DNA from 2 places in the Micromonospora chersina genome. Region 1 is predicted to be linked to the other one. Evidence: riboswitches for the same ligand, from Rfam matches in the RefSeq annotation. Region 1 holds a riboswitch; the other holds the start of a gene.
What was found. A riboswitch is a leader RNA that binds a small molecule or an ion and turns the genes downstream of it on or off. The one in region 1 is predicted to bind thiamine pyrophosphate.

Region 1 (4,398 bases):
GCAGCGTGCGCTCGTCGCCGATCACCTCCAGCTTCACCCAGTCGGTGTCGAACGCCTCCCGGGCCAGCCGCGCCACCTTCACCGCCTCGGACGCCGTGTAACAGCCAGCCGTGTTCGGCAGCAGCCGTACGCCGCACCGGTCCAGCAGGTCGAGCAGGCCGCCGGCCGCGCCGGGGGCGGTGTCCACCCGGCGCAGCGCGAGGGTCACCAGCTCGGTGCCGGAGGCGCGGATCGCCTGTTCCAGCACGTGCAGGTTGGCCGCGCCGCCGGTGCCGAGGACGAGCCGCGAGCCGAACCGGACGCCGCCGATCTCCAGGGACATCCGGCTCACCCGCCCTGGGCGGCGCTGAGCACCTCGACCCGGTCGCCGTCGCGCAGCACGGTCGCCGACCAGCCGCCGCGCGGCACCACCTCACCGTTCACGGCGACCGCCAGGCCGCGCTCCTGGGCGGTGACCGCGCGCACCACGTCCGCGACTGTCGAGCCGCCGGGCAGGTCGCGTCCCGCGCCGTTGACGATCAGTTCCACCTGCGCTCCTTCCCGAACCGGTCCGGGGTGAAGGGGGCGAGCAGCGGGTCCGGCTCGCCGGTGACGATCAGCTCGGTGACCAGGTCGGCGGTGACCGGGGTGAGCACGATGCCGTGCCGGTGGTGCCCGGTGGCCACGAGCACGCCGGGCCGGCCGGGCAGCGACCCGATGATCGGCGCGTTGTCCGGCGTGCCGGGGCGCAGCCCGGCGGTGGCCTCGACCAGGTCGTACTCGGCCAGCTCCGGCACCAGGTCCACGGCGGCGCGGAGCAGCCGCAGCACCGCCCCGGCGGTCACCTCGGTGTCGGCGCGCTCCTCGACTGTCGCCCCGACCACCACCTCCCCGCTGTCCCGGGGCACCAGGTAGATCGACTCGCCGTCGGCGTACCCCCGGATCACGTGCCGGAAGTCCGGCGCGCCGCGGCCGGGCGCGCGGAGCCGGAGCACCTGGCCCTTGACCGGCCGGACCGGCAGCCCGGTCAGGTCGGCGGCGCCGCAGCCGGCCGCGACCACGGTGACCCGCGCGTCCACCTCGGACAGCGCGCCCACCCGGGCCGGGCGCAGCACGGCGCCGGCCCGCTCGGCCGCCGCCCGCAGCGCGGGAACCAGCCGGCGCGGGTCGACCTGGTGGTCGCCGGGTGCGACCGCGCCGCCGCGGACCCGCGGGGCCAGCGCCGGCTCGCGGTCGCGCAGCTCCGAGGGGCGCAGCGGCGTGATCGGCAGCCCCAACCCCTGCTGGTACGACCACAGCCGCCGCGCCTCGGCCAGGTCGTCGGCGGTGAGCCCGACCACCAGGGTGCCGTCGGCGCGGTACCCGACGTCGGCGCCGGACGCCTCGGCCAGGTCGGCGGCGAAGCGGGGCCAGCGGGCGGCGGACTCGGCGAGCAGGCCGGTCAGCTCGTGCTCGCCGAAGTACGCCTCGGCCACCGGCGAGAGCATCCCCGCGGCCACGTGCGAGGCCCCGGAGCCGGGCGCCGGGTCGTGCACGGTCACGCGCAGCCCCCGGGCCGCGCACCGCCACGCGATCGCCAGCCCGACCGGTCCCGCCCCCACAACGGCGACGTCCGGTCGGGTCAGCACGTCAGGGCCTCGATCAGCTCGGCCGTCGTGCGGGCGGGATCGGGGCTCGCGGAGAGCGCACCCACCACCGCCACCCCGTACGCCCCGGCGGCCCGCAGCGCCGGCACCGACGCGACGGTCACCCCGCCGATGGCGATCACCGGCACGTCCACGGCGCCGGCCACCGCGCGTACCCCCTCGGGGCCGATCGGGTCGGGCAGGCCGGCCTTTGTGGTGGTGGCGTGGCAGGGGCCCACGCCCAGGTAGGTGACCCCGGCGGCCACCGCCGCGGCTGCGCCGCCCGGCTCCCGCGCGGTCGCACCGAGCACGGCGCCGGCGCCCAGCACCCGGCGGGCCGCCGCCACGGGCAGGTCCTCCGCACCGACGTGGCCGCCGGCGGCCGCCACCGCCAGCGCCACGTGCAGCCGGTCGTTGACCAGGCACGTCGCCCCGTACGGCCGGCACAGCCCGACCACCCGCTGTGCCAGCTCGTACGCCTCCCGGTCGGTGGCGTCGTCCTCCACCCGGACCTGAACGACCAGCTCGGCGCGGGCCACCGGCAGGGCGGCGCGCAGCACGGCGAGCGGGTCCCGCCCCGGCCGGGTGTCGGTGATCAGATGCAGTCGTCCCAGGGACGGCACGGCAACTCTCCTCCCTGCGCCGGCATTACCCGGATCAGGTTCGACGGTCGGGGGCTTCCAGCCCCCCTCTCAGCCCGGTGGCACCGGGCTCCCGTGGGTCACTTGCGGCCTACCGTACGACGTGGGCGCGGATCCGCCAAGGGTGGGTGCGGAAATTCCCACCGACCGTCCCGGATGGAGGATGGGGACAGCGGGTGATCTCGCGGTCACGTGATGCTGTCCGGGTCGGACGGGGCGGCGGCGTGCGCGCGGTGGACAGCGCGCTGCCCCGGTGCCGGTTGGGCGGCGCCGGGGCAGCGGAGGGTGTCTCAGAGAATCGCGTCGAGGGCGTCGAGGTCCTCGTCGGTGGGCTGCCAGGTGCCCGCCTCGGCGTTGGCGCGTACCTGCTCGGGCGTGGTGGCGCCGGCGATCACGGAGGTCACCGCCGGCCGGGCGGCGAGCCCGCCGATGGCCACCTGGAGCATGCTGAGCCCGCGCTCGGCCGCGAACTCCGAGATGGCCTCGATGGTGTCCCAGTCCGCGGCGGCGAGGCGCTCGGCGTACCGGCCGCCGCCGGAGAGCCGGCTGCCCGCGGGCGGGGCCTCGTTGCGCTGGTACTTGCCGGTGAGCAGCCCGTTGGCGAGGGGGAAGAACGGCAGCATGCCCAGGCCGAACCGCTCGCACGCCGGGATCACCTCGGCCTCCACGCTCCGCTCCAGCAGCGAGTAGTGGTTCTGGGCGGAGATGAAGCGGGTCCGCCCGTTCGACGATGCCACCCAGTCGGCGTCGGCGATCTGCCAGCCGGCGAAGTTCGAGTTGCCGAGGTAGCGCACCTTGCCGGCGGTCACCAGGTCGTCGAGCGCGGCGAGGGTCTCGTCGATGGGGGTGCCCGGGTCGGGCTCGTGCATCTGGTACAGGTCGATGTGGTCGGTGTCGAGCCGGCGCAGTGACGCCTCGACGGCCCGGGCGATGTAGCGGCGGGCGCCCCGGGCGCCGTGGTCCGGCCCGTTGAGGCCGTGCATGTCCATGCCGAACTTGGTGGCGACCACCACGTCGTCCCGGCGGCCCTTGAGCGCCTGCCCGAGCAGTTCCTCGGAGCCGCCCTGCGGCTCGCCGTAGATGTCGGCGGTGTCGAAGAAGTTGATCCCGGCGTCGAGCGCGGCGTCCACCACGGCGCGGGTGCCGTCGAGGTCGAGCTTGCGGCCGAAGTTGTTGCAGCCGATGCCGACGACGGACACCACGAGCCCGGAGTCGCCCAGCCGGCGGTAGGTCATCTCAGTCACGAGATCCACCCTATGCCGCGGGCCGGGCGCTCACCGCACGTCCCAGACCGGCTCCGGGGTCTCCACCACCTCGCCGTCGCCGCGGAACAGCACGAACCGGTCGAAGGAGCGGGTGAACCACCGGTCGTGGGTGACGGCCACGACAGTGCCCGCGAACGCGGCCAGCCCCGCTTCGAGGGCCTCGGCGGAGGCCAGGTCGAGGTTGTCGGTCGGCTCGTCGAGCAGCAGCAGGGTGGCCCCGGACAGCTCCAGCAGCAGCACCAGGAAACGCGCCTGCTGGCCGCCGGAGAGGGTGCCGAAGCGCTGGTCGCCCTGCCCGGCCAGCTCGTAGCGGGACAGCGCCGCCATGGCCGCGTGCCGGTCCATGCCGGCCCGGTGCTCGTCGCCCCGCCACAGGATGTCGACAAGCGTCTTCGCCATCAGCTCGGGCCGGTCGTGGGTCTGCGAGAAGTGGCCGGGCCGGACCCGGGCGCCGAGGCGTACCTGGCCGTCGTGCGCGACGGGGGCGAGCGCCGCCGCGCCGTCGACGGGGGTGTTGGCCGGGTCGGGGTCGGTGCCGCCGCGGGCGAGCAGGCGCAGGAAGTGCGACTTCCCCGTGCCGTTCGCGCCGAGCACCGCCACCCGGTCGCCGTACCAGAGTTCCAGGTCGAACGGGTAGGTCAGGCCGTCCAGTTCGAGCTGCTCGGCGATCACCGCGCGCTTGCCGGTCCGCCCGCCGGTCAGGCGCATCCGGATGTCCTGGTCCTTCGGGGGTACGGGCGGCGGCCCGGCCTCCTCGAACTTGCGCAACCGGGTCTGCGCGGCCTGGTAGCGGGAGGCCATCCCGTCGTTGTACGCGGCCTTCTGCTTGTACATGAGCATGAGTTCGCGCAGCTTCTGGTGTTCCTCGTCCCAGCGGCGGCGCAGCTC
Region 2 (4,398 bases), 670 kb from region 1:
GCATTCGCAGCACCAGACCCAGCGCGGTGACCAGCACGCCCTCGGTGACCAGGACCGGGCCGGCCTCGACCAGCACCCGGCCGGAACGGTCGGCGGCGAAGAGCACGAGCGTGACCAGGATGCCGCCGGCGCCGGCCAGCAGGGGCCAGGCCCGCCGGGCCAGCACGCCGTAGCGGACGCCGAACAGTGGCAGCACCGCCAGTTCGACGGCGATGGCGATGGCCGGGGCCACCGGGTCGAGGGTGGCCACCAGGATGAGGGTGAAGACCAGCGCGGCGGCCAGCTTCGCCACCGGGTTGCGCCGCGCCAGCGGAGCCCCTGGCGCGGCGACCGGTTTCACGCTGATCATCGGCGCTCCACCGTGACGGTGGGGGTGGCGGTCGCCATGGGCGCTGCCGGGCGACGGCCGGGCGCTCGGAGTGGCGCGGGCGTCATCGGCGCTCCAGGGTGATCGTCCGGTCGGCCAGCGCGGCGACGAAGTCCGCGTCGTGGGTGACCGCGACGACGCCGTGGCCGGCGTCGCGCAGGTCGGCCAGGAGGTCGACCAGCTCGAGCCAGGTCCGCCGGTCCTGGCCGAAGGTGGGCTCGTCGCAGATCAGCAGGCGGGGCGCGGTGGCCAGGGCAGTCGCCACGCTCAACCGCCGCGCCTCCCCGCCCGAGAGGGTGTACGGGTTGGCGCCCGCCAGCCGGTCCAGCCGCAGCCGCTCCAGCAGCGCGTCCACGGTGGCCGTCACGGCCGCCTCCGGCTGCCCGGTGCGGCGCGGACCGAGGGCCAACTCGTCCCGGACGGTGCTCGTGACGAACTGGTGCTCCGGGTCCTGGAAGACGGAGCCGATCCGGCCGGCCAGGGCGGGCGCCCGCCAGCGGTGCGGGGGAGTGCGCGCGTCCCGGCCGGCGAGCGCGGGGGTGGCGGCGACCGTACCGGCGCCGGGGCGGAGCAGGCCGCCGAGCAGCAGGGCCAGGGTGGACTTGCCGGCGCCGTTCGGGCCGAGGACGGCGAGCGCCTCGCCGGCGCGTACCCGAAGGTCGGTGGGGGCCAGCCGGGGCGGCAGGCCGAGCCGGTCGGCGGTGAGCAGCGCCTCGCCGGGCGGCGTGGTGGCGTGCCGGGGCGGCACGGTGCGGCCCGGCACCCAGACCCCGGCGGCGGCCAGCGCGTCGCCGTGTGCGGCGAAGACCGCCTCGGGCGGCCCGTCGGCGCGCACCCCGCCGCCGGGTTCCAGCACGACCACCCGGTCGACCAGCGGCAGCGCCTCGGCGACCCGGTGCTCGACCAGGATCAGCGTGGTGTCCGCGTCCAGGGCGGCCGCGACGGCCCGGCGGACCAGGTCGGCGCCGGCCGGGTCGAGGTTGGCGGTCGGCTCGTCGAGCAGCAGCAGCCCCGGCCGCAGGGCGAGCGTGCCGGCCAGGGCGAGCCGCTGCTGTTCGCCGCCGGACAGCGCGGCAGTGGGCCGGTCGCGGTCGTAGGGGAAGCCGACCCGGCGCAGCGCCTCGTCCACCCGGGGCCAGATCTCCTCGGCGGGCACGCCGCGGTTCTCCAGCCCGAACGCCACGTCGTCGCCGCAGCGGGCCATGACGAGCTGGCTCTCCGGGTCCTGGAAGACGATGCCGACCCGCTCCCGGGCCTTGCGCGGGTCGAGCCCGTCGATCTCGACGGTGCCCTCCTGCTCACCGGAGTCCTCCGGCAGCAACCCGGCCAGCGCGGCAAGCAGAGTGCTCTTCCCAGCGCCGGAAGGCCCAAGAAGCAGAACCCGCTCCCCGCTCTCGACGCGCAGGTCAACGCCCCGAAGGGCCCACCCCTTCCGCCCGGCGTGCCGCCACCCGAACCCCCGCAACTGCACGGCACCCACGCGCCCACCTCCCCTCTCGGCCCACCCTGCCCCGTCGATCATGAAGTTGACGGCGGTTTCAGAGATCGACATCGCCGCCAACTTCATGATCAACGCGGTCGTGCGCTGTTACACCAGGGCGCGGTCGCGGCCTGCGGGGAAGCGGTCCAGGACGCCCGTGTTGGCCAGGGCCTTGGTGAGGAGGTGGGAGCCCAGGCCGGCGATCACCGTGGCGCTGACGATGGTCAGCAGGGCGTAGGGCAGGCGGTAGCTGACCAGGTCGTAGGTCTTGTTCCAGTAGACGAAGTCGAAGATCGCCGCGGTCAGGCCGGTCAGCGCGCCGGCCAGCAGGGCGACCGGCAGCCGGTACGCGCGGTAGCGGAACGCGGCGAAGGCCAGCTCGGCGCCGAGGCCCTGCATGAGGCCCTGCACGATGACGATGCCGCCCCACTGGCTGCCCAGCAGCGCCGAGATGATCGCCGCCAGCAGCTCGCAGTAGAGCGAGGCGCCGGGCTTGCGGATGACCAGCCCGCCGAGCACGGCCGGCACCAGCCAGACGCCGTAGATGAGTGTCTGCGCGGGCGGGAAGAACGCGAAGGCCGCGTCCGTGGCGCCCCAGAGCAGCCCCCAGGCCCAGAAGATGACGCCGAAGGCGACGGCGATCACCGAGGCGACGACGATGTCGACGGTGCGCCAGCGGTTGCTGTCGGTGTGGTTCATGACTGACTCCCAGTTCAGGTGAGGAACCAGGAGAAGACGCACGCCGCGCCCGGTGGTCACCGGACGGCGGCGCGGCTGGAGGTCGACCGAACTCCCTGCGCTGGCATTACCCAGATCAGGTTCGAGGGTCTGCGGGCACCGGCCCGCACTCTCAGCGCTGTGCGCTCCCCTGTCGGATGTGAAGTTGTCTCGTCGGAGACGCTAGCACCGACCCCGGCCCCGGGCCCAGCAGGGCGATCGCCCGTTAGGGTGGCGATCATGCGGGTCGACGCGCGAGGTCTGACGTTCGAGGTACGCACCGGCGGCCCCGAGGGCGGCGAAGCCGTCCTGCTGCTGCACGGTTTCCCGCAGCACGCCGGCGAGTGGGACGAGGTGACCCCGGCGCTGCACGCCGCCGGGCTGCGCACGTACGCCCTCGACCAGCGCGGTTACTCGCCCGGCGCGCGGCCGGCGGACGTCGCGGCGTACCGGATCCCGGAGCTGGTGGCCGACGCGGCCGCCGTGCTCGACGCGCTCGGGGTGACCACCGCCCACCTGGTCGGCCATGACTGGGGCGCGATCGTGGCGTGGGGGCTTGCGGCCGCGCACCCGGAGCGGGTCCGCACGCTGACCGCCGTGTCGGTGCCGCACCCGGCGGCGATGGGGCACGCGCTCGCCACCGACCCGCGGCAGAAGGCCCGCTCCTCCTACATCGCCCTGTTCCGCAAGCCGGGCAAGGCGGAGAAGGTGCTGCTGGCGTTCCGCGCGGCGACCCTGCGCCGGATGCTCGCCGGGGTGGGCGACGTGGACCGCTACGCCGACCCGATGCGCGAGCCGGGCGCGCTGACCGCCGCGCTGAACTGGTACCGGGCCATGACCGGGGCGGACATGAAGGCCGTCGGGCCGGTGGGCGTGCCGACCACGTTCGTCTGGAGCGACAGGGACGTGGCCATCGGCCGGACCGCCGCCGACGCGTGCGCCGCCCACGTCACCGGCGACTACCGCTTCGTGGTGCTGCCCGGCGTCACCCACTGGATCCCGGACGAGGCGCCCGGCCCGCTGGCCGCGGCGATCCTGGCCCGCGCCGGCCGATGACCGCGAGCCCCGCGCCGGCCCGGCCGCACACCCGCGCGTCGCTCGCCGCGCAGCTCCACGACCTGGGGGTACGCCCCGGCGCGACAGTCCTGGTGCACGCCTCCCTGCGCCCGCTGGGTTTCCTCTGCGGCGGCCCGGAGGCCGTGCTGCTCGCCCTGCGCGACGTGCTCGGCCCGGCCGGCACGGTGGTGGTGCCCACCCACACGCCGGAGAACAGCGACCCGGCGGGGTGGAGCAACCCGCCGGTGCCGGCGGACTGGTGGCCGGTGATCCGCGAGGAGATGCCGGGCTTCGACCCGGCGGTCACGCCGAGCCGGTTCATGGGCGCGTTCGCCGAGCTGGTGCGCACCTGGCCGGGGGCGCGGCGCAGCGACCACCCGCACGTGTCGTTCGCCGCGCTCGGGCCGGCCGCCGCGCGGATCGTCGACGGCCACGCCCGGGCCGACATGCTGGGCGAGGGCTCCCCGCTGGCCCGCCTCCACGACCTCGACGCCGACGTGCTGCTGCTCGGCGTGGACCACGGCAGCAACACCTCCCTGCACCTGGCCGAGTACCGGCAGCCCGCGCCGCCCCGGCAGCGCTGCGGCGCGGCCGTGCTGACCGCGGACGGCGGGCGGGAGTGGGTGTGGTGGGACGACATCCGCCTGGACGACGAGGGTTTCACCCGGCTCGGCGCCGACCTGGAGGCCACCGGTGCGGTGCGGCTCGGGCCGGTCGGCGACGGGACGGGCCGGTTGATGAGGCAGCGGGCGGCCGTCGACTTCGCGGTCGAGTGGCT

Region 2: linked by a shared signal. The riboswitch ahead of GA0070603_RS26770 (ECF transporter S component) and the one ahead of GA0070603_RS23660 (thiamine phosphate synthase) in region 1 are both predicted to bind thiamine pyrophosphate.

What each region holds. Positions count from the first base shown of each region.
Region 1 is NZ_FMIB01000002.1:5,064,140-5,068,537, reverse strand. It holds gene GA0070603_RS23675 (thiazole synthase) at 1-322, opposite strand, end outside; gene thiS (sulfur carrier protein ThiS) at 328-528, opposite strand; gene thiO (glycine oxidase ThiO) at 519-1,607, opposite strand; gene GA0070603_RS23660 (thiamine phosphate synthase) at 1,601-2,227, opposite strand; TPP riboswitch at 2,222-2,332, opposite strand; gene GA0070603_RS23655 (aldo/keto reductase) at 2,536-3,498, opposite strand; gene GA0070603_RS23650 (ABC-F family ATP-binding cassette domain-containing protein) at 3,520-4,398, opposite strand, start outside.
Region 2 is NZ_FMIB01000002.1:5,734,299-5,738,696, forward strand. It holds gene GA0070603_RS26760 (energy-coupling factor transporter transmembrane component T family protein) at 1-349, opposite strand, end outside; gene GA0070603_RS26765 (ABC transporter ATP-binding protein) at 432-1,847, opposite strand; gene GA0070603_RS26770 (ECF transporter S component) at 1,956-2,546, opposite strand; TPP riboswitch at 2,621-2,727, opposite strand; gene GA0070603_RS26775 (alpha/beta fold hydrolase) at 2,805-3,620, shown strand; gene GA0070603_RS26780 (AAC(3) family N-acetyltransferase) at 3,617-4,398, shown strand, end outside.